DNA from 2 places in the Tardiphaga sp. 37S4 genome. Region 1 is predicted to be linked to the other one. Evidence: predicted binding sites of a transcription regulator. Region 1 holds the regulator's gene; the other holds the start of a gene.
What was found. The regulator PhoB, encoded in region 1, activates phosphate uptake and scavenging genes when phosphate is short. The targets are predictions, from matches to a motif close to TGTCATNNANCTGTCAT.
Positions count from the first base shown of each region.

Region 2: a site for PhoB is predicted at 10,473-10,489, ahead of phnF (phosphonate metabolism transcriptional regulator PhnF). Genes of this name have one in related genera too.

Region 1 is NZ_CP088008.1:4,984,649-4,996,763, forward strand. Features, by position in the region: gene LPB73_RS23675 (SGNH/GDSL hydrolase family protein) at 1-236, opposite strand, end outside; gene LPB73_RS23680 (SGNH/GDSL hydrolase family protein) at 236-994, opposite strand; gene LPB73_RS23685 (OpgC domain-containing protein) at 991-2,247, opposite strand; gene apaG (Co2+/Mg2+ efflux protein ApaG) at 2,489-2,881, shown strand; gene LPB73_RS23695 (Hsp33 family molecular chaperone) at 3,907-4,905, opposite strand; gene argF (ornithine carbamoyltransferase) at 5,180-6,118, opposite strand; gene LPB73_RS23705 (aspartate aminotransferase family protein) at 6,118-7,356, opposite strand; gene LPB73_RS23710 (GcrA family cell cycle regulator) at 7,803-8,312, shown strand; gene phoB (phosphate regulon transcriptional regulator PhoB) at 8,415-9,119, opposite strand; gene phoU (phosphate signaling complex protein PhoU) at 9,210-9,923, opposite strand; gene pstB (phosphate ABC transporter ATP-binding protein PstB) at 9,952-10,779, opposite strand; gene pstA (phosphate ABC transporter permease PstA) at 10,776-11,621, opposite strand; gene pstC (phosphate ABC transporter permease subunit PstC) at 11,623-12,115, opposite strand, start outside.
Region 2 is NZ_CP088008.1:918,018-930,132, forward strand. Features, by position in the region: gene LPB73_RS04410 (hypothetical protein) at 54-200, shown strand; gene LPB73_RS04415 (YebC/PmpR family DNA-binding transcriptional regulator) at 228-974, shown strand; gene ruvC (crossover junction endodeoxyribonuclease RuvC) at 1,060-1,587, shown strand; gene ruvA (Holliday junction branch migration protein RuvA) at 1,584-2,201, shown strand; gene LPB73_RS04430 (hypothetical protein) at 2,198-2,698, shown strand; gene ruvB (Holliday junction branch migration DNA helicase RuvB) at 2,695-3,744, shown strand; gene LPB73_RS04440 (NUDIX hydrolase) at 3,751-4,161, shown strand; gene rocD (ornithine--oxo-acid transaminase) at 4,283-5,500, opposite strand; gene LPB73_RS04450 (UPF0182 family protein) at 5,740-8,523, shown strand; gene ybgC (tol-pal system-associated acyl-CoA thioesterase) at 8,689-9,135, shown strand; gene LPB73_RS04460 (DUF1348 family protein) at 9,218-9,685, shown strand; gene phnF (phosphonate metabolism transcriptional regulator PhnF) at 9,686-10,420, opposite strand; gene phnG (phosphonate C-P lyase system protein PhnG) at 10,546-11,007, shown strand; gene phnH (phosphonate C-P lyase system protein PhnH) at 11,010-11,618, shown strand; gene LPB73_RS04480 (carbon-phosphorus lyase complex subunit PhnI) at 11,621-12,115, shown strand, end outside.

The DNA.
Region 1 (12,115 bases):
GTCGCGGTCTTGGCGACTTCCTTGACCCTGTCGATGGCTTTCGCAGCGACGCCCCTCTTCGCGGAGTCCGCTGGATCATTGACCGCAATGCTCTGATCGGTGCCCTTGCCGTCAGCCGGGGCGGCCTGCGCCGCTTCGGCGTGCGCGACGGACGATGAGATCGGGAGCGCGAAGGTCGTGGAAGCAGCAAAGGCAGCGACGACAGCAAAGCGAGACAAATGGCCGACGAAACTCATTAACGCTGAATCCTCAAATCCGCTGCTTTGATCTTGGCCGCATCGACGACAAAGGTCGAAAGCGCCCGGCCAAGACAATCATGCACCCGCTTCGCCAGCTCCATGCCGGGCGACGCGCTGAACAGGTCAAAATCACCGCTCTCATTCCAGTGCCGCATGATGGCGAAACGGTCGAACAGCGGGACGTCGTGCTGCTGCGCCACCACACGCATATTATCTAGGTAGGCGGAGCCGGAAATCATCGTCTCCGTGCGCGGACTGTACTGCAGATTCATTAAAATGACGTCAGTTCCGGCCTTTTGCATGGCGGCAACGCCCTCATCCAGGGCGTTCCGGAAGTCGTCGGCGTCGGCCTGCTTCATGGCATCCACGGTTCCGGTCTGCCAGATCACCAGGTTCGGCTTCTTGTCCGTCACCAGCTGTTCCAGGGTCGGGGCCATTTCCTCGGCGGTCTTCTTGACCTGCAGCTCCAGTGCCACGTTCACCTCGACGCCCGGTAGCTTCTCCTTCAGATAGGCCTGCAGGCGGTTCGGATAGGCTGCGGAGTGGTCTGAGACCCCGATCACCGAGGATCGGCTGCCAACGACCAGAATATCGAGCTTTCCACCCGGTTTGGCCGCAGCCTCGACCTTGGGCAGGGTGCTTTCGGAGGTCAGGAGGTAGGCGGGAACCTCACAGGTATGCGCGGGCGGTTCAGCCCGGACAGGAGCCGCCACCAGCAGGCCAGCCAGCATCGTGAGCCGCAGAACGGCCTTCATGCTTCCCCTCCTGCGAGATCCGCGTCGGATCGTTTGGCGCGGGATCCGCCTTTGACAGTGACGCCCTTGTACCACGAAAACACCCAGGCGGCGGTTGACATAACAACTATGCCGAGGAAGCTGATCAAGGCATGCATGCCAGCCCCGCCGGCGACCTCAGCCAGCACGAAATGGCCGGCAAAGGCCAGGAACACCCCGATACAGAAGATTTCGAGGGAGTGCTGGCCGCACAGCACCATTGGCCGCAACCACACCGATTTCAGCCCCGGCCAGTCCTTGGGCAGGAAACGGACCGTGAGCGCCGCCAGCGCCAGGAAGTGGGCGAAACGCAGCACGTCGAGATCGGTCTTGTTGATGGGATACATCCACTGCTCGATGACCTTCGGCAGCAGATGATGGATCTGCGGAATGTACCAGGTCAGCGTCACCCAGAACGCCGCCAGAAGATAGGCCACGCAGAGCCACAGCGTGATGTTGGATGACAGTATCCGCGACATCCTGACGGCGCCGCCCAGCGCGCACCAGGCACCGAACACGAACAGCAACTGCCAGGCGAACGGATTGAAGGCCCAAACGCCGTTCGGGTAGGCGGTCAGATGCAGGTCGAATTCCCAGGTCAGCGCATAAAGACCGACCGACAGCGCCAGCGTGAGATCGGCGCGGCGGCGCATCAGCCAGAGGATCGGCGGCAGGAACAGCATGAGGACGATATAGAGCGGCAACACGTCCATGTTCACCGGGCGAAATTTCAGCAACAGCGCCTGAACGATGGTCACGTCAGGCTGTTTGAGAAAATCGAGAATTCCCATTTCCTCGGAATAAAGCGGGTTCTCGAACCGCGTCGCAACATAGGAGATTTCCGCGAGGAAGATCGTGAACAGGAAGACGTGGGCGACATAGATCTGCCAGACGCGCTTGAAGATGCGCGCGCTGGCGACCAGCGTGCCCTGCTCCTGCATCGCGCGGCCATAGACGAAAGCGGCGGTATAGCCGGAGATGAAGATGAAGATCTCGGTGGCGTCGCTGAAACCGTAATTACGGATCGTCAGCCAGGTCAGGATATTCGGCGGCAGGTGATCAATGAAGATCAGCCACAGCGCCAGCCCGCGAAACAGATCGAGGCGCAATTCGCGTTCGGTGCCTGCGACGGGAAACGACACGGCATCGGCACGCGTCGAGGCGCGCGACGCGGACACGTGGGAGGACGCATCTGCGTGGGGATGGCCGGCAATCGGGTCGGCAACAGAGGTCATTCAGCACCGCTCAGCGGAAATCGTCACATGATGAAAATCGACCGCCCCACACCACGCAGGCAATTGCATGGGGCGATCCGTCACGTCATAGCCAAATCAGGGATCGATTATGCGGTAACTATGTTGAAACCGCGATGGGTTGCCGCCGTTCCGCGCAGCACTCCACGCTGATTTTCCCTGGATTTGGCCGGTAACGTGTTTTTCGCTATGCTTGCGACGCATTTTAAACGATGACACCGCCATGTACCGCGCCATCACACGACAGATCGAAGTCACCGTCGAACCGAATTTCATGCCTGAAAGCTCGTCGCAGGAGAAGCGACAGTTCTTCTGGTCCTATACGGTCGTCATCACCAATGCCGGCAAAGAGACCGTGCAGTTGAAGACCCGGCACTGGATCATCACCGATGCATCCGGCCGCATGCAGGAAGTGCGCGGCGAAGGCGTCGTCGGCGAGCAGCCCGTGCTCGGCCCCGGCGAACGCTTCGAATACACATCGCGTGTGCCGCTGCCGACAACGTCCGGCTTCATGGAAGGCACCTATCAGATGGTGACCGATACCGGCGAGCCGTTCGAGATCGACGTGCCGCTGTTTTCGCTGGACGGACCGGACGGAAAGCGCGTGCTGAATTAGGGGCTGGCTCTTCTCCCTCTCCGGGGCCGTGTAGCCGAGCAGCGGAAGGGGATCATCGGCTTCTCCCCACGTCATGGCCGGACTTGTTCCGGCCATCCACGCCTTCCTTTGTCACCAAGACGTGGATACGCGGGACATCTAGTGAAGCTCGCTTCGCGCTGCCCGCGCATGACGGTGTTTGTGCGCGCGTCACGCGATTTCAGATTCAACTGTCAAACAGCCACTGTCCTTCAGACATGCGTCATCGCCCCCATTGTTTGCGGCGCGGGGGCGCCGTCGTGGTTTGCATTCCCACCCTCTTGCGAGAGGGCGTGCGGAACGCCGGGTGCCCGTTGCACCCTTGGGCCTGATGCGATGCGGTCTTCCGCAATTGAGTGTGCATCAGGACTTTCGGAGGCGCCGAGCAAGTGCCCGACGTTCCGCCTGCGGTGTTTTTTCGGTTGCTTGCACATCTGCCATGGCGAACGGTCCCATCACCAAAATTAATGTCCCAGGGCGGAGGGACAGGGTAGCCGCAAAGCACTTGGCCGAACGCGTTTCGATTTGGTCGTCCGTCACACTGTCCAGGGCTCTTTCCATCTCAAGGCCGGCCGTCTCCTTGCCAGTGGCAGTGCTGGCGCAGATCCGTCCTGCCCGAAGACAGACGTTCCCCCATGAACCGCGTGACGCCGCATCTCCGGCGTCCACCGCATCCCACCCCGCGAACGTGACGATCGCGATCGCCCCTCTCGGTGGGGCAGGACGGAGGGGAATATAAACCTGACGGGGATGTTGTCAATGATGGATAGGAAAAAATGTTTGGTGCGGGCTTGTCCCACGTTCGTCATTCCGGGGCGGCTGCGCGCCTTCGCGGTGGCGAACCCGGAATCCCGACCTGTTCACCGCAAAACACTTCGAGATTCCGGGCTCAGTCCGGTCCGCTTCGCGGTCCGTCCTGCCCCGGAATGACGAGTGTGGATTGAATTTCCTCGCCGCACCAATTGGTGTGCCGGGGAATGACAGCGGGGCGTGACGCGGGCGAATGCCTATTCCACGCCCGCTTCCTGCGGTGTGAACTCATACACCGACGAACAGAACTCGCAGGTCACGACGACCTTGTCGTCCTTGACCATGTCGGCGCGGTCCTGCGGCTCGAAGCTCTTGAGCATGCCGGACACGGCATCGCGCGAGCAGGAACACTCCGCGCGCAGCGGCGATGAGGCGAAGACGCGGACGCCGCGCTCGTGGAACAGGCGATACAGCAGCCGCTCGCCGGACAGATCCGGATCGATCAGCTCGACATCCTCGACGGTGCCAATCAGCGACTGGCCCTCGACCCAGGCGTCATCTTCCGGCACAGCATCCACCTCCGCGCCCTCCGGCGCATCGCCGGCATGGAGGTCGCGCTGCACGCGCTCCGGCGCCTTTGGCAGGAACTGCAGCAGCATGCCACCGGCGCGCCAGCGATGTGTCGGGCCACCTTCCTCGCCGCTGCGCCATTCCTCGCCCACGGCGAGGCGCACCTTGGTCGGAATCTGTTCGGAGCGCAGGAAGTATTCATGTGCGGCATCTTCCAGCGTACCGCCGTCAAGCGCGACGAGCCCCTGATAGCGGCTCATATCCGCCCCCTGATCGACGGTCATCGCCAGATGGCCCTTGCCGAGCAGCGCCGCGGTGCCGAGACCGGGCAAAAGGCGCTCGGCATCGAACCGCGCATAGGCGCGCATTTTATCCGGCGCGCGGAAGTCGACGATCATCAGCGACACCGGACCATCGGTCTGGGTCTGCAGGATGAAGCGGCCGTCGAATTTCAGCGAGGAGCCGAGCAGCGTGGTCAGCACGATGGCCTCGCCGAGCAGCTTGGCCACCGGCGCGGGATAATCATGTTTGGCGAGCAGTTCATCGAGTGCCGGGCCAAGTCGCGTCAGCCGCCCGCGTAGGTCGAGCGGCGCCACCTCGAAGGGCAGCACCGCGTCATCGACCGGAACGGAGGACGGCGCGCGGATGGGGGCGTCGGGCTGGAGATTTGGATTTGATGGGGTCATGGCGCTCTATTTGGGGGCGGAGGGCCGCAAGTGAAAGGGGGCGATGGAACCGGGAAAATGGAGCGTAAGCAGCTGCGCTTTTCTTCCCTCTCCCCCGCGCGAAGCGAAGCTTCGCCAGGTGGGAGAGGGTGGATCGAACATGCGAAGCATGTTCGAGACGGGAGAGGGGGCGCCACAAACACCGCGCTTTGCCGCTACCCCTCTCCCGCCCTCGCTTTGCTCAGGCACCCTCTCCCGCAAGGGGAGAGGGGAAGAAAGAAAGCTCCGTGCTGTCTCACGCCACCGCGTTGAGGCACCAGGCCAGAATGCCCTTCTGCGCATGCAGACGGTTTTCGGCCTCGTCGAACACCACCGACTGCGGACCGTCGATGACCTCGTCGGTGACCTCCTCGCCGCGATGCGCCGGCAGGCAGTGCATGAAGAGTGCGTCCGGCTTGGCCAGTGACATCAGGCGCGCATTGACCTGATAGGGTTTGAGCAGGTTGTGGCGGGTCTCGCCGTCCTTGTCGCCCATCGACACCCAGGTGTCGGTGACGACGCAATCGACGCCCTTCACCATCGCATCGGGATCGTCGCTGAAGGTGATCGGCGCGTTTGCCGCCTTGACCCAGTCCTTGAACGGCTTCTTCGGCGACAGCTGCGGCGGCGTCGCGATATTCAGTTTGAACTGGAAGCGTTCGGCCGCATGCGCCCAGGACATCAGCACATTGTTGTCGTCGCCGGTCCAGGCCACGGTGCGGCCCTTGATCGGGCCGCGATGTTCCTCATAGGTCATCACGTCCGCCATCACCTGGCAGGGATGCGAGAAGCGCGTCAGGCCGTTGATGACCGGCACGGTCGCATTTTCCGCGAGCTCCATCAGCGAGTCATGATTGAGGATGCGGATCATGATGATGTCGACGAAGCGCGACAGCACGCGCGCGGTGTCGGCAATGGTCTCGCCGCGACCGAGCTGCATTTCGGCGCCGGTGAGCATTACGACTTCGCCGCCGAGCTGGCGCATGCCGACCTCGAACGACACGCGGGTGCGCGTCGAGGGCTTCTCGAAGATCATCGCCAGCGTCTTGTTCTTGAGCGGACGATCGGGCTCGGCATTCGAGCCATCCCGCCCTTTCAGCTTCGCCTTCATGGCGGCAGCCGCGTTCATGATATTGCGCAACTCGCTGGCCGGCACGGCCGTGAGATCGAGGAAGTGCCGCGGTGACGTGCTCATCACGCGGCTCCCTGCGTCTTTGCAGATGCCTTGGCGGATGAGCCGAGGGCCACGCAGGCCTGTTCCAGCCGCTGCACGGCCTGCTCGATCTCGGCCTCGCTGACGATCAGCGGCGGCAGGAAGCGCACGACATTGTCGCCGGCGCCAACCGTCAGCAGCTTCGCGTCACGCAATGCGGCCACGAGATCGCCGGCCGGCACGACAGCCTTGAGGCCGATCAGCAGACCTTCGCCGCGCACTTCGCTGAGCACATCAGGATGGCCGTCGACCACGCCCGCGAGTTTCTGTTTCAGCAACAGCGACATCTTCTTCACATGGTCGAAGAAGCCTGGCTTCAGCATGATATCGAGCACGGAATTCGCGGCGGCGACCGCCAGCGGATTGCCGCCGAAGGTCGAACCATGGGAGCCGGGCGCCATGCCTTCGGCCGCTTCCGCCGTAACGAGGCACGCACCGATGGGGAAACCGCCGCCGAGCGCCTTGGCCAGCGACATGACATCCGGCGTCACGCCGATGCGCTGATAGGCGAACAACTCGCCGGTGCGGCCCATGCCGGTCTGCACTTCGTCGAAGATCAGCAGGATGCCGTTCTTGTCGCAGAGTTCGCGCAGCGCGCCAAAGAACGCGTTGCTCGGCGCACGCACGCCACCCTCACCCTGCAGCGGCTCGATGAGAATGCCGGCGGTGTTCGGACCGATCGCCTTCTTCACGGCTTCGATATCGCCGAGCGGCAACTGATCGAAGCCGTCGAGCGGCGTGCCGTAGCCTTCGAGATATTTGGCAGCGCCGGTCGCCGCCAGCGTGCCGAGAGTGCGGCCATGGAATGCGCCTTCAAAGGTGATGATGCGCGTGCGCTCGGGGTGGCCCTTGGAGAAATGATAGTGGCGGGTCACCTTGATCGCGCATTCCATCGCTTCCGCACCCGAATTGGCGAAGAACACGAAGTCGGCAAAGCTTTGTTCGCACAACCGCGCGGCGAGGCGCTCGCCGTCCGGGCTCTTGAACAGGTTCGACATGTGCCAGAGCTTGGTGGCCTGCTCCTGCAATGCGGCGACCATATGTGGGTGCGCATGGCCCAGCGCGTTCACGGCAACGCCGCTGGTGAAGTCGAGATAGCGCTCGCCATCGGTTCCAATCAGCCACGCGCCTTCACCGCGCTCGAAAGCGACATCCGCACGCGCGAAAACAGGCAGCAAGTGAGCCTGAGAGAGGGGCGAAGACGTTGCGTTGCTGGTCATAACCGATCCGATCGAAAAGACTGCGGCCGCGTCGATGACAACTGTGCGAAATCGAACAACGGACCCTAGAAACGAAACGTGCCGCCCTTCTCGGGCGGCACGTGGGCATTATTCTATGTGTGCTGTGAAGACTGTCAACCGCGCACTGCGGCTTTCGAGTCACACGGAGTCGCAGAAAAAGCCGATTTTGCAGCTTTATTTGCAGAAGCATGTGGACGCGGCATGCCCGACTCTTGCGCGCGAGTCACGGCATATTGTAGCTTTTGCCTCGTCGGATACGACATCTCGTGCGGCGGTAGATCCTTTTGACACATCCAGTGCGGCGTAACAGCCGGACGCGAAATTCGCGCCCGGTGAGCGCTAAAGGATTCTGACCGCAGGGATTTTTGAAGTCTCAACTCGCAGCGCTGCCCGGTCAGGCCGGCGCTCACGAAGGGAAAACGGCGATGACGGTAATGACATGGACCGACGATCGCGTCGAACAGTTGAAGAAACTCTGGGAAGGCGGCCTTTCCGCCAGCCAGATCGCTGCGGAACTCGGTAACGTGACCCGCAACGCCGTGATCGGCAAGGTTCACCGCCTTGGCCTGTCCGGCCGTGCCAAGAGCCCCTCCTCGGCAGCTCCGCGGCAGCGCAAGGCGCGCCCGGCGCAGCAGATGGTACGTGTCGCCCGCCCGATGGCACGCGGCAATACCGCGCTGGCCCATAATTACGAGATCGAGGCCGAGCCCGATCCGATCGCCTATGACAACATTGTGCCGATCAGCCAGCGCCTGTCGCTGGTCGAACTCAACGAAGCCACCTGCCATTGGCCGATCGGCGATCCGTCGAGCGCGGACTTCTATTTCTGCGGCGGCAAGGCCCTGGCCGGCGCCCCCTATTGCGCACATCACTCGCGCATCGCCTATCAGCCGGCAAGCGACCGCCGCCGCGCGGTGCCGAAGCCGACGCGCTGAGCTGGAAGATATCCAAGCCAAAGAAAATGCCCGGTGATGAGCCGGGCATTTTTTTGTTTGGGGCTTCTAACCTCTCCCCGCTTGCGGGGAGAAGGAAGATACCTACTCCGCCGCCTTGTCGAAGCGGTCATCCAGCGCGTAGCCGGCGCCGCGCACGGTGCGGATCGGATCGGGCTCACCGGCGGGGTTGAGCAGCTTGCGCAGGCGGCCGATATGCACGTCGACGGTGCGCTCGTCGATATAGATGTCGCGGCCCCAGACGCTGTCGAGCAACTGCTCGCGGCTGAACACGCGGCCCGGATGTTCCAGGAAGAACTCCAGCAGGCGATATTCGGTCGGACCGAGATCGATCGGACGGCTTGAGCGCACGACGCGGCGCTTGTCGCGGTCGAGTTCGATGTCGCCAAACGCCAGGACGGTGGCGAGACGCTCGGGAGCTGCACGACGGAGCAGGCCCTTCACGCGGGCCAGGAGCTCCGGCACGGAGAACGGCTTGACGATGTAATCGTCGGCACCGGTGGCGAGACCGCGAACGCGCTCGCTCTCTTCGCCGCGCGCCGTCAGCATGATGATCGGCAATGCCTTGGTTTCGGGCCGTGCGCGCAGGCGGCGGCACAGTTCGATGCCGGACAGGCCCGGCAGCATCCAGTCGAGCACCACGAGATCCGGCACCCGCTCCTTCAAGCGGGTATCGGCATCGTCGCCGCGAGCGACGGTTTCAACATCATAGCCTTCGGCGTCGAGGTTGTAGCGAAGAAGCGTCGTGAGGGCTTCCTCGTCCTCCACCACCAGAATGCGTGCATTCACAGCCATATGGTCAATATCCTCAGTGACGTCCGAAAAGCCTTTAGATCATGATCCTTGCGGAAGACTGGCTTCCACTTCCCGGATCATGCTTCAGACCGTCGGCGTATTCGCGAATGTGGTCATGTCGCCCTTCGGGCGCTTGTCGAGGATTTGCTGGCCCTCGATCATGTAGAACACGGTTTCCGCAATATTGGTGGCATGGTCACCGATCCGCTCGATGTTCTTGGCGCAGAACATCAGGTGGATACAGAACGAAATGTTACGCGGGTCTTCCATCATATAGGTCAGGAGTTCGCGGAACAGCGAGGTGCAGATCGCGTCGATTTCCTCGTCGCCCTTCCACACCGTCATCGCAGCGGGCAGATCGTGTGCGGCATAGGCGTCGAGCACGGCCTTGACCTGGGTGGTCACGAGGTCGGTCATGTGCTCGAGGCCGCGGATCAGCTTCAGCGGATGGAAGTCGCTGTCGAGTGCATTGACGCGCTTACCGATATTCTTGGAGAGATCGCCGATGCGTTCCAGATCGGTGGCGACGCGCAGCGCGCCGACAATCTCGCGCAAATCGACAGCCATCGGCTGGCGTTTGGCGATGGTCAGCACGGCGCGCTCTTCGATTGTGCGCTGCAACTGGTCGATCTCGGAGTCAGTGGCGACGACGCGCGCACCGAGCGCGACGTCCCGGCGGATCAGCGCATCGACGGATTCGACGATCTGCCGTTCCGCGAGGCCACCCATCTCGGCGACGAGACGGGTCAGCTCCTGCAGATCGTCGTCGAAAGCCTTGGTGGTGTGTTCAAAAGCCATCTCAAATTCCTCCCGCGAATATGTCGCGTCAGCCGAAGCGGCCGGTGATGTAATCCTGGGTGCGGCGATCGGTCGGCGACGTGAAGATCTTGTTGGTCTGATCGAACTCGATCAACTCGCCGAGATACATGAAGGCCGTGCTGTCGGAGACGCGGGCAGCCTGCTGCATGTTATGGGTCACGATCGCGATCGTGTACTGATCCTTCAACTCGTCGATCAGCTCCTCGATCTTCGCGGTCGAGATCGGATCCAGCGCCGAGCACGGCTCGTCGAACAGGATCACCTCCGGCCGCACCGCGATGGTGCGCGCAATGCACAGGCGCTGCTGCTGACCACCCGACAGGCTGAGGCCCGACGCGTTGAGCTTGTCCTTGACTTCGTTCCAGAGTGCACCGCCGCGCAGCGCCCTCTCGACGCGAATGTCCATCTCCGACTTGGAGATCTTTTCGTAGAGGCGGATACCGAAGGCGATGTTTTCGTAAATCGTCATCGGGAACGGGGTCGGCTTCTGGAACACCATGCCGACGCGGGCGCGCAGCAGGTTGAGATCCAGCTTCGGATCCAGAATGTTCTGGTTGTCGAGCATGAGCTGACCTTCGGCGCGCTGGCCGGGATACAGATCATACATGCGGTTGAAGATGCGCAGCAGCGTGGACTTGCCGCAGCCCGACGGGCCGATGAATGCGGTTACGCGGTTCGCCATCAGCGTCAGGTTGATCTTCTTCAGGGCGTGGTGTTCGCCATAGTAGAAGTTCAGGTCGCGCACGGTGACCTTGGGACGGGTCTCGCCCTGCAGGGCCGACGGCGGCGGCATCGAGACGGAAGGAACGCCAGACGACACAGAAAGCTCACTCATTTTGCTGTCCTCTCGGCGCCGAGAATGCGCGCGCCAATGTTAAGGGCAAGTACGGTCAAGGTGATGATCAGGGCACCGCTCCAGGCGAGCTGCTTCCAGTACTCGTAGGGGCTCTGCACGAAGTTGTTGATGGTCACCGGCAGGTTGGCCATCGTCTTGGTGAGATCGAGGCTGAAGAACTGGTTGCTCAGCGCGGTGAACAGCAGCGGCGCCGTTTCACCTGCGACACGCGCCGTCGCCAGCAGCACACCGGTGATCAGACCGGCGCGGGCTGCACGATAGGCGATCCGCTTGATGACCAGGGAGCGCGGCAGGCCAAGCGCCGAGGCCGCTTCGCGCAGCGGGTTCGGCACGAGACCAAGCATATCTTCAGTGGTGCGAACCACGACGGGGATCACGATCACGGCAAGCGCAAGCGAACCGGCGAGAGCCGAGAAGCCGCCCATCGGAACCACCACCGCACCATAAACGAACAGGCCGATGATGATGGACGGGGCCGACAGCAACACGTCGTTGATGAAGCGGATCACCGAGGTGAGTTTGTCGTGCTTGCCGTATTCCGCGAGATAGGTGCCAGCGAACAGGCCGAGTGGCGCGCCGATGCCGACACCGATGACGGTCATGATGATCGAACCGACGATGGCATTGAGCAGGCCGCCTTCCATGGAGCCGGGCGGCGGCGTGTTCTGGGTGAAGATCTGCAGACTGATGCCGGCGATACCGTTGTAGAACAGCGTGAACAGGATCAGCGCGAGCCAGGTGACGCCAAAGAGAGCGGCACCCATGCAGAGCCCACGGATGATCATGTCGTTGCGACGGCGTGAAGCGTAAATCGGGTTCATATTAGTTGCCCGCCTTCTTTTCCAGACGCAGCAGCATCAGACGCGCTGCCGAGAGCACGAAGAATGTCAGCACGAACAGCAGGAGACCGAGCAGGATCAGACCCGATTGATGCAGACCGTCGCTCTCCGCGAACTCGCTGGCGATCGCTGCCGAGATCGTGGTGCCCGGGCCAAAGATCGAGCCTGTGATCCGGAACGAGTTGCCGATGATGAAGGTCACCGCCATCGTTTCACCGAGCGCACGGCCGAGCGCCAGCATGACGCCACCGATCACACCAACGCGGGTATAGGGGATGACGACATTGCGGACGACTTCCCAGGTGGTGCAGCCGACGCCGTAAGCGGCTTCCTTGAGCACCGGCGGCACCGTCTTGAACACGTCGACCGAGATCGAGGTGATGAAGGGCAGCACCATGATGGCGAGGATCAGCGACGCGTTGAACAGCGAGAGATAGGACGGCGGGCCGGCGAAGATCACGCCGAGGACCGGGACG
Region 2 (12,115 bases), 2.1 Mb from region 1:
AGCCGCTTCCGGCCGCCGCTTGCGGAACAGTCCAAACGCCATCGGTGACCCCAATGAATACAATCTATGCGGGTAACCTTGCACCTCGGCGTGAAGTGATGGTTAAGGTCGGTCGCGGTATTGCGAAGATCTGCCGGATTCGGCTGCAAATTTTTGATTTTGCCGATTTCGCGGCCTATAACCCCGCGCCGCAGCCCTAACTACCCTGACGCTTCAAGAGAGACCGCATGGCCGGACATTCCCAATTCAAGAACATCATGCATCGCAAGGGCCGGCAGGATGCCCAGAAGTCCAAGCTGTTCAGCAAGTTGGCGCGCGAAATCACCGTCGCTGCCAAGATGGGGACGCCCGACCCGTCGATGAATGCCCGGCTGCGCTCCGCCGTGATAGCCGCCCGGCAGGAGAACATGCCGCGCGACAACATCGAGCGCGCCATCAAGAAGGCGATCGGTAGCGACGGCGAGAACTACGATGAAATCCGCTACGAGGGCTACGGCCCCGGCGGCGTCGCCGTCATCGTCGAGGCGCTGACCGACAACCGCAATCGCGCCGCCTCCGACATCCGTTCCTACTTCACCAAATCCGGCGGCAATTTGGGCGAAACCGGCTCAGTTTCCTTCATGTTCGACCATGTCGGCGTGATCGAATATGACGCCGACAAGGCCTCGGCCGATGACATGCTCGAAGCCGCCATCGAGGCTGGCGCCGACGACGTCGTGTCGGGCGAGGGCGGCCATGAGGTCTATGCCTCGCAGGAAACCTTTCGCGAAGTTGCCAAGGGACTGGAAGCCAAATTCGGCGAAGCCCGCAAGGCGGCGGTGATCTGGAAGCCGCAGAACACGCTCTCGGTCGATGACGAGACCGGCGAAAAGCTGATCAAGCTGATGGACCTGTTGAACGAGCATGACGACGTGCAGAACGTCTATGCCAACTTCGAGGTGTCCGACGCGCTGATGGCCAAGATGGGCGGCTGAGCAGGGGCTCAGCTTCCCTCTCTTTCCTTTGGGACGGCTTCGCGTTTCTATTTCGTTCCCTGCCCTCCGGCGTTATCCCTGTGGGATGACAAACCCTCCGATTCGCCCTCCTGTCCGTATCATCGGCATCGATCCGGGCCTGCGCCGCACCGGCTGGGGCGTGATCGAGATCGATGGCAACCGGCTGACCTATATCGGCTGCGGTTCGGTGGAACCGCCGGACAATCTGCCGTTGGCAAGCCGGCTGCTCGGCATTCATGAAGGTCTCGCCAAGATCCTCGGCGACTTCCAACCGGCCGAAGCTGCGGTGGAGCAGACCTTCGTCAACAAGGACGGCGTCGCGACGCTGAAGCTCGGCCAGGCGCGCGGCATCGCCATGATGACGCCGGCGATGTTCGGCATTGCCGTCGCCGAATACGCGCCCAATCAGGTGAAGAAGACCGTGGTCGGCGCGGGCCACGCCGACAAGAACCAGATCCAGGTGATGCTGAAGATCCTGCTGCCGAAGGCTGAGCCGAAATCCGCCGATGCGGCCGACGCGCTGGCCATCGCCATCACCCATGCGCATCACCGTCAGAGCACGGCACTGCGCCTCAAGGTCGTCGGCGCGTGATCGGCAAGCTCAAAGGCCTGATCGACAGCTATGGCGAGGACTATGTGATCCTCGACGTACAGGGCGTGGGTTATCAGGTGCATTGTTCCGCTCGCACGCTGCAGGCACTGCCGCAGGCGGGCGAAGCTGCGGTGCTCGCCATCGAAACCTATGTCCGCGAAGACCAGATCAAGCTGTTCGGATTCCGCAGCGATATGGAGCGCGAATGGTTTCGCCTGCTGCAGACCGTGCAGGGCGTTGGTGCCAAGGTCGCGCTCGCCGTGCTCAGCACGCTGCCGCCGGCCGACCTCGCCAACGCTATCGCGCTGCGCGACAAGACGGCCGTGGCGCGCACGCCGGGCGTCGGTCCTAAAGTGGCCGAGCGCATCGTCAGCGAATTGAAGGACAAGGCGCCGGCCTTTGCGTCCGTCGATCCGGTGGTCGCGCAACTCGCCGGTGCGATGGACGACAACCGCGCACCAGGCGCCGTCAGGGATGCGATCTCCGCGCTGGTCAATCTCGGCTATGGCCAGCCACAGGCGGCGGCCGCCGTCGCAGCCGCGTCGCGCAGCGCAGGCGAGGGTGCGGAAACGGCGCAACTCATCAAGCTCGGGCTGAAGGAATTGGCGAAGTGAGCCTGGCCAGAATCGCCCGTGTGATCGGCATTGTCGCGATCTTCGGTATTGTCGGTTCGCTATCCGTGGCTGCGCTCGTATCGTTGCTCGTCGTCGGTCTGGGTGCGTCGATCCTGCAATTGATTTTCTCTGTCGCCGATCTCGATGGTTTCAGATCGCTTGTCTCGATTGCACTGTGGCTGCTGGCATTCGTTGCTGCATTGGCGGCGCTGCTGCCGTCGCTCGGTGCCGGCGTCGTCTTCGCGCTGTCGGCCGTCTATGCCGGACAAAACGCGATCTGGATGGCGTGGCTTGCTGCGGCCGTCGGCATTGCCGGCTTCATCGGGTTTGGAATGTTCGTTCAGCCCTCGGAATCGTCGGCGGTGATTTTGCCCGGCGTTCGATCACTCACGCAGGCGCTGTCACTGTCCGCATTGCTCGCGGGCATTGCCGTGATTCCAGCCAGCCTGTGCTGGTGGTTCGCGCGGCCGTTGCACCGTGGTAACGTCGCATCATGAATACGCCACCCGATCGCATGGTTACACCTGAGCGCCGCTCCGACGATGTCGGTGACACCACGCTGCGCCCGCAGTCGCTGTCCGACTTCGTCGGCCAGGCGCAGGCGCGCGCCAATCTGCAAATCTTTATCGATGCCGCCCGCAAGCGCGGCGAGGCGCTGGATCACACATTGTTTGTGGGGCCGCCCGGCCTCGGTAAGACCACGCTGGCGCAGATCGTGGCGCGCGAGCTCGGCGTCGGATTTCGCGCGACATCCGGTCCCGTCATCGCCAAGGCCGGCGATCTCGCGGCATTGCTGACCAATCTCGAAGAGCGCGATGTGCTGTTCATCGACGAGATCCACCGTCTCAGCCCTGCAGTAGAGGAAGTGCTCTATCCCGCGATGGAGGACTTCCAGCTCGATCTCATCATCGGCGAAGGCCCTGCGGCACGCTCGGTGAAAATCGAACTATCGAAATTCACGCTGGTCGGCGCGACCACCCGTGCGGGTCTGCTGACGAATCCGCTGCGTGATCGTTTCGGCATTCCGCTGCGGCTGAATTTCTACACGATCGACGAGCTCGAAAAGATCGTCACGCGCGGCGCCCGCGTGCTGGACATCGGCATGACCCCTGAAGGCTCTAACGAGATTGCGCGCCGCGCCCGCGGCACGCCGCGCATCGCCGGGCGTCTGTTGCGCCGTGTGCGTGACTTTGCCTCCGCTGCGGATGCGTCAGCGATTGACCGCAAAATCGCCGACCACGCGCTGTCCGCACTGGAAGTCGACAGTGCGGGTCTCGATGCCATGGATCGCCGCTATCTCACCACCATCGCCATGAACTATGCTGGTGGCCCCGTTGGTGTCGAGACCATGGCGGCCGCGCTGTCCGAGCCGCGTGATGCCATCGAGGACATCATCGAGCCCTATCTGATCCAGTGCGGCTATCTGCAGCGCACCCCGCGTGGGCGTCTGCTCACCTCGCATGCGTTCAAGCATCTCGGACTGAGTGAACCGAAACGGGACGAGAGCCAGATCGGATTGTTCGGTTCGGGCGACGAGGAGTAGTTCGCAATGACTGACAAGATCATCGGCGTCGTCGCTGCGCTGATCCGCGATGACGCAGGGCGCATGCTGGTGGTGCGCAAGCGCGGCACCGAGGCCTTCATGCAGCCGGGCGGCAAACGCGATGCCGGCGAGAACGATCTGGCCGCGCTGGAGCGCGAGATCAGCGAGGAGCTCGGCTGCCGGATGGTGCCGGGTTCTGCGCAAGCGCTCGGACAATTCAACAGCGTCGCCGCGAATGAGCCGGGATGGCGGGTGCAGGCAAGCGTCTATGCGGTCAAAGTGGATGGCGCGATCGAGCCCCAGGCCGAGATCGCCGAAGCGATTTGGATCAATCCAACTGCGCCTGAGGCTATTATCCTGGCGCCATTGACGCGTGATCATGTGCTGCCACTCGCAGCTCACGGCTTTTCGTTATGACGGGTGCTACGACCTTCCATCTCGGCGACGCCATCGCCGACGGCCTGCATCGCATGCAGGCAAATCTTTCGTTTGGCTTCGGTAATTCTCAGATAGCAGGCTTGCCCAATATTGGCGGCCGCTAGGCCTGAACCGTCGATGCGGCGATCTCGTCCAGTACTTCGGTCAATCGGTCTACGGCCCAATCCACCTGTGACTCGTTGATAATCAAGGGCGGCGCAAAGCGTATCGTGTTCCGGTGAGTATCTTTGGTCAGCACGCCCGCCTGAAGCAAGCGGCTGATCACCGTACCGGCACTAGCCATGTTGCGGTGTAACTCGACCCCCGCAAACAAACCGCGACCGCGCACCTCGCGAATGATCGGATTTTTGATCGCGGAGAGCCGATCGAGGAGATGCGCGCCGACAGTCGCGGCGCGTTCAATCAATCGCTCGTCGATCAGTGTGTCGAGGGCGGCTAATCCAACCGCTGATGCAATCGGGTTGCCTCCGAACGTGCTGCCGTGGTCACCCGGAGTGAAAACCTGCATGACCTCGCGACGGGCGAGGAAAAGCGAAACCGGCAACATCCCGCCGCCGAGCGCCTTGCCGAGCATCAGACCGTCGGGTGTTACTCCTTCATGCTGACACGCGAGCAGACGTCCGGTGCGTCCCAGACCGCTCTGGATCTCGTCGCACAGCAGCAGCACGTTGTTCGCCTTGCAAATGCGCGCGACCTCAGCGAGATATCCAGGGGGCGGCACATTGATCCCGCCTTCGCCTTGAATTGGTTCGACCAAAAAGGCCGCGGTGTCAGGGGTAATGGCCGCGGCGAGCGCCGACGCATCGCCGAACGGCACGCGCGTGAAGCCGGGCGGGAACGGCCCGAAGCCGTCGCGATATTGGGCTTGCGAAGAAAAGCCGACGATCGAGATGGTGCGGCCGTGGAAATTTCCTTCCGCGACGATGATTTCGGCCCGGTCAGTCGGCACTCCCTTGACCCTGTAGGCCCATTTACGTGCCGCCTTGAGCGCCGTCTCGACGGCTTCCGCGCCGCTGTTCATCGGCAACGCGGCGTCCATACCGGTAAGTGCACAAGCCTTCGCGAGGAAAGGCCCCAGCCGATCGCTGAAATAAGCGCGCGAAATCGTATCCAGGCGTCGTGCCTGTTCTGTCAGCGCCTTGACGAGGCGCGGATGGCAATGGCCGAAGCTCGCCGCCGAATATGCGCCCATCATGTCGATGTAGCGTCTGCCAGCCTCGTCCCACACGTAGACACCAGCCCCGCGGACGATCGTGACCGGCAACGGTGCATAGTTTCCTGCGCCAAAACGGGCTTCGAGACTGGCGAAATCAGTCATGACAAGCGCTCCTGCCGCGTTCCTCCCCCGCACCGGTTCGGCATGCCATCCCGACCGTTGGTGAGGGCGCACAAGCACAACTACATCGTGAGATCACCGCTCATGGCGCGCTCTCCCGATTGGGCGCGCGTAAGGCGATGCGCACCTTAGTTCTGATGTAGGAAGGCCGACGCAGAAAAAACAGGTGCGAGGGCTCAAGACAGGCACCGCCACCTCTCCCGTTCTGCTATAATCCGTTCATGACGATCGGGATTACCGGGCCCGAACGGAAGACGCCAGGGCGAAACGCCGTGGTCGGGGTGATTGTGACTGCCATCTTCTCCGGAATTTGCCTGATCCTTCTCGCGATTGTCGGCGACTTCCTGGTCGACTGGATGTGGTTCTCCGCGGTCGGCTATTCGCAGGTTTTTTGGACATCGATCGGCGCGAAAGCCGCAGTCTTTTCTGTCGTCTTCGCGGCAACTGCCGTCATTGCGTGGGCGAACGCCCGGCTGGCACTTTTTCTTGTCCGACGGCGGCGAGGCCGGCTTCCCGTCGACTTCGACTGGAAGCTCGCGGCCACCGCGGTGCCGCCCGATCCGTTCGAATTCATACGCGATCGGTTGCCATGGCGCCTTGCCATCGCTGGCGGCGCCGGATTCCTCGCTCTGCTTGTCGCATGGGAGGAGGTCGGCAACTGGAGCATCATTCTGCAGTTCCTCTATCAGGTGCCATATGGCGCGAATGATCCGCTGTATGACAAGGATATTGGATTCTATCTGTTTTCTCTGCCCGCCTATATCGGCATCAAGAATTGGGCATTGCTAACGCTATTCATGAGCGCACTTCTCGCCGCAGTGATCTATTGGCTGCATGGTCAGATCGAATACCAGGTCCAGCGGTGGTCGATATCACCGCCAGCGGTTGCTCACGGCTCGGCGCTGCTCGGCTTGCTCTTTGTGGTGAAGGCATGGTCCTACGGACTCGACCGCTATTTGCTGCTCTACGGAGACAATGGCGTAGTGGTTGGCGCGAGCTACACCGATGTCCACGTTCAGCTACCCGTTCTCTGGTTGCTGATCGGGCTTTCGATCGTTGCGGCATGCGCCGCGTGGGCGAACCTGTGGGCGCGTACCTACTGGCTCCCCACTGCCGCGATGTTGCTCGTCTTCGGGGGCGCTTTCCTGCTGTCCGGCGTGATCCCGACGCTGTTTCAGCGCTTCTACGTGAAACCGAACGAACTGGAACTGGAGCGGCCCTACATCGAGCGCAGCATCCGTCTGACCAGGGAAGCCTATAATCTCGACAAGATCGCCGCCAAGCCCTTTCCTGCCGAACAGGACCTTACCTTCGCGACACTCGAAGCCAACAAGGCGACCATCGAGAACATCAGATTGTGGGACGGGCAGCCGCTAGCCGATACCTACGCCCAGCTGCAGGAGATACGCACCTACTACAAATTAAGTGACCTGGATGTCGACCGCTACTGGCTTCGCGGCACCTACCAGAGCGTGATGCTGTCGGCACGCGAGCTCAGATCCTCACTGCTACCGCCGAACGCCCAGACGTGGGTCAACCTCCACCTGCTGTTCACCCACGGCAATGGAGCGGTGATGAGCCCGGTAATGCACAAGAGCGCTGAAGGGCTCCCGCTGCTTTACCTGCGGGATATTCCTCCCGTTGCGGACGGCGGTCCCGAGATCCGCGAACCGCGCATTTATTATGGACAAGAGGAGAGCAACTACGTTGTCGTCAGGACGACCACGCCGGAATTCGACTATCCGAAGGGGAGTGAAAACGCATACACGGTCTACGACGGTGCCGGTGGCGTACCGCTGACGGGTATGGTGCGAAAAATCATCTTCGCTCACCACTTCAACGACATGAATCTGCTGCTCTCCAGCTACATCACCGACGACAGCCGGATCATGATTCGGCGCAATATCGGGGAACGGCTACGCACGATTGCCCCGTTCCTCAGCCTCGACCACGATCCCTATCTGGTCATCAGCGAGGGGCGGATGTTCTGGATCCAGGACGCCTATACAACCAGTAACTATTTCCCCTCTGCGCAGCCTGCGCCCGGCCGCAATCTGAATTACATCCGCAATTCCGTGAAGGCCGTCATCGACGCCTATAACGGCAGTGTCGACTTTTATCTGATGGACCAGGCGGACCCGATCGTAGCCACCTACCAGCGAATCTTTCCGGGGCTATTCAAGCCGTTTGCGGCAATGCCGTCCGATCTGCAAAAGCACATTCGCTATCCAGAGGACCTCTTCCTGATTCAGGCGCAGCTTTACCAGACCTATCACATGGCATCTGCCGACGTTTTCTATAACCGGGAGGATCTTTGGCAGTTTCCGCGCCAGCCGGCCGGCGACGGCGTCGCGCCGATGGTCCCTTACTACATTGTGATGCGGCTGCCCGGAGAAACCCAGGCCGAGTTCTTTATCATGATCCCCATGGTGCCAAGCCGACGCGACAATATGATCGCATGGCTGGCAGCGCGCTGCGACGCTCCCGACTATGGAAAATTGATCGTCTACGAATTTCCCAAGGAGAAGCTCGTCTACGGACCGTTCCAGATCGAGGCGCGCATTCATCAGAACACGGAGATCTCCCAGCAAATATCGTTGTGGAACCAGATGGGTTCACGGGTGATCCGCGGAAACCTGCTGGTGATCCCGATCGAGAATTCGATCCTGTACGTGTCGCCGCTGTACCTGCGCGCGGTCCACGGACACTTGCCGGAACTCAAGCGCGTGATCGCCGCCTACGGCGAGCATGTCGTCATGAAAGAGACGCTTGCCGAGGCCTTGTCCGCGCTCTTCATCGAAACTAACGCGTCGCCGACATCGCTGGGTGCTGCGACGGAAATGCCACGTGCGAGCCCTGCGGAAAATAGGGCGCAGGAGGCGCTTGATCGCTATAACGAGGCAATGAAGCTGTTGAGGTCTGGGGATTGGGCAGGCTTCGGCACGCAGATCGACGCGATGCGCGGTCTTTTGGAGAAAATGAGCCGGGAATCGGCCGGACACTGACCAACGCCGGCTGATTGTCATTCGACAAAGAGGTGCGCGTTCCCGCAACCAAGATTCCAGGTGCATCCCAAGCAAGGTTCAAGCCCAAAGCGATTGTCGCTTGCTGAGGAAGGTGCCTCCGTGCAAGACGATTACTCCCCGGAGTGTGATAAGAGGAATCTCCCTGTGACAGCCTCTCTTGATGGCGAAATTCGCGACGGTCGTCATCATATGCGGGTCCGCGTTTATTTCGAAGATACTGACGCCGGCCAGATTGTTTATCACGCAAACTTTCTGCGTTTCATGGAACGCGGCAGAACGAATTACTTGCGTTTGCTCGGAACGAGTCAACAAGAGCTGCTGAAAGAAGCGCGAGAGGATACGCCCGGCTTTGCCTTCGTTGTTCGTTCGATGAAAATTGATTTTCTAAAACCGGCAGTCCTGGACGATCTGCTTGACGTCGTCACGGTTCCACAAGAGGTGAGGGGCGCCTCGATCATGCTGGGTCAGGAAGTGCGCCGCGGCGATGAGTTGCTGCTTGAGGCCAAGGTCAAGGTGGCCTTTGTCTCCGGCGGCCGCGCCAAGCCGATCCCGAAAGCGCTGCGGATTGCCATGAAGGCCGATCAGATTTAGCAATCGCCCCATAGGTGAAACGGCATCGACTCCGCATGCGGCAGGGCTACAATCCCTGCAACATCGCAAAGCCGAGGGTCCCATGTCGCGTCCACCGTTTCCGCCCTTCACCCGAGAGACCGCCGCCCAGAAGGCCCGCATGGCCGAGGACGCCTGGAATTCACGCGATCCGGTGAAAGTGTCGCTCGCCTATACCGAGGACTCGACTTGGCGCAATCGCGGCGAGTTCTTTCAGGGGCGCCCGGCGATCGTCGAATTCCTCACCCGTAAATGGGCGAAGGAGCACGAATATCGGCTGATCAAGGATTTGTGGGCGTTCGACGGCAATCACATTGCCGTGCGCTTTCAATATGAATGGCACGATGACGCCGGCAACTGGCATCGCTCCTATGGCAATGAGCAATGGGAGTTTGACGAGGCCGGCCTGATGCGCCGCCGCGAGGCGAGCATCAACGATGTGGCCATTGCTGAGAAGGATCGCCGTTTCCTGTGGCCGGCGCCGGGGCCGCGTCCAGTCGATGTGCCGGGTCTCGGCACGGACCCGTTCTAACTAAAGCGAACCGCTATCGACCACGAATTCGACGCGCTCGGCGACGAAGCGCGAATGCGTAGCGCTGAGCGGCGTGCCGTCGGCATCCACATCGATGGAATCGACAATCAAGATCGGACGCCCGAGGGCGACACCAAGCCGTGTCGCATCGGTCGCGTCGATGATCCCCGCGGTGACCTTCGTCGAGGCGCGGCGATAGTCCTTGATGCCGTAATGCGCCAGGGCCTTAGTCATCGAGCGCACGCGCTCATAGACCTTGCCGAAATCGGGAAAGCGTTCGGCCGACAGCCAGTTGGTGCCGACGCAGATCGGCGTCTTGTCCGCCAACCGCAAGGCTTCAATGCGGATCAGCGGAGCGCCGGCTTTGAGGCCAAGCTGCCTGGCGAGATCGCGTGTTGCCACATCGTCCCAGGCTCCGATCAATTGCGCTTGCGGCTCGCGCCCGCCGGCACCGGCAATTTCCGAGAAGCGGGTGCGTGATCGCAGGGGATATGCAAGCTTTGGCGATTCCACATAGGTGCCGCTGCCGCGCTCGGCGCGCACCATGCCGCGTTCGGCCAGGGTCGCGAGCGCGCGGCGCACGGTGTGCCGATTGACGCGGTAGATGTCAGCCAGTTCGGTCTCGCCGGGCAGCTTTTCGCCAGCGCCATAGCGGCCATCTGCAATGCCGCGCTCGATGCCGTCGGCGACGTGCCGCCACAATGCAACGCCTGTTGGCTTGTCCTGAATGGTCACAAAATCGGTCCCGGAATGATGTCGACCACGCATTAGCGAAAAATCGTGCCGCTGTCACGAAACGGTCATTGCCTCCGCCTATAAAGTTGTCTAGTAAATCATACAACTTGTTGAGCGGCGGTGACATGACTTCATCCTCCCTGAACCACCAGCAGGCCCGGCGCCGTGAGGCGATGGGGGTCCTTGGGCACTCCGGCACGGCGGATATCGCCGGATATCTCGATGCAGTGGCTGTTCCCGCCCATGAACAACTGCGTCAGCCGGAAAACGGCCTGGTGATGCTGCGCGGCCGGATCGGCGGCGATGGCGCGCCATTCAATCTCGGCGAGGCGACGGTGTCGCGTGCCGCTGTACGGCTTGCCAGCGGCGAGGTTGGCTTCGGTTACACACTCGGTCGTGACGGCGCGAAGGCACAGCTGATCGCGCTCTGCGATGCACTCATCCAGACCAGTGAATTTTCAGATGCTGTCGAGACCAAGGTGCTCACGCCGCTGCGCGCGCGCGTCGTCGCCGATAGCAAGCGCAAGGCCGCAGAGACGGCGGCAACCAAAGTCGATTTCTACACGCTCGTGCGCGGGGAGGGCTGATCATGACGACAGTTGCGGAAATGCCGGCCGGTTTCGCGGACAAGGTGCTTGCAGCGCAATCGACCTTCCGTTCGGTGATGGATGCGATGGCGCGTCCGGGTACCGTGCAGCGCATTCAGGCTGTTTCGGGCGTGCCCGCGCCAATGATGCGCGGCGCGGCGGCCATCGCGCTCACGCTGTTCGATCAGGATACGCCGGTGTGGCTCGATGCCAAGTTGGCGGCGACGATGGATGTTGCCAAGTGGATCAAGTTTCACACCAGCGCGCCGGTCATCGCCGATCCCGCCGTGTGTGCCTTCGCTGTGGTGGCTGATGCTGCCGCGCTGCCGTCCTTCGAGCACTTCGCCTTCGGCACCGGCGAATATCCGGATCGCTCCACCACGATCGTTCTGCAGGTGGCGAGCCTGACTGAAGGCCCTGCCTATGAGCTGCGCGGCCCCGGTATCGATGGTGCCACAATCCTGCGTGCTGCGATCGGCGTGCCGGATCTGCTAGATCGCCTTGCGCTGAATGCCTCGCTGTTTCCCCGCGGCATCGACCTCGTGCTGGTGTCCGGCGAATCCATTGTCGCGCTACCGCGTACCACGCGTCTTGTCGCGAAGGAGGGCTGAGCATGTATGTCGCCGTCAAGGGTGGCGAACGCGCCATCGAGAATGCGCATCGTCTGCTGGCTCATGAGCGCCGGGGTGATCGCGATGTGCCGGAAGTATCGCTGGCACAGATCTCCAATCAGCTCGGTCTCGCCGTCGATCGCGTGATGACCGAAGGCTCGCTCTATGACCGCGAGCTCGCGGCGCTGGCCATCAAGCAGGCACGCGGCGACATGATCGAGGCGATCTTCCTGCTGCGCGCCTTCCGCGCGACGCTGCCGCGGTTCGGTTCGAGTGAGCCCGTCGATACGTCGCAGATGCAGGTGCGTCGCCGCGTCTCCTCGACCTTCAAGGACATGCCGGGCGGCCAGGTGCTTGGCCCGACCTTCGACTATACGCATCGTTTGCTCGATCCGGTGCTGACCGGCGAATCCTCGCCCGAGCAGCCGGCCATGACCGATGCAGAGCCGGCTGCGATGCCGCGCGTCACCGATATTCTTGGCCGCGACGGCCTGATC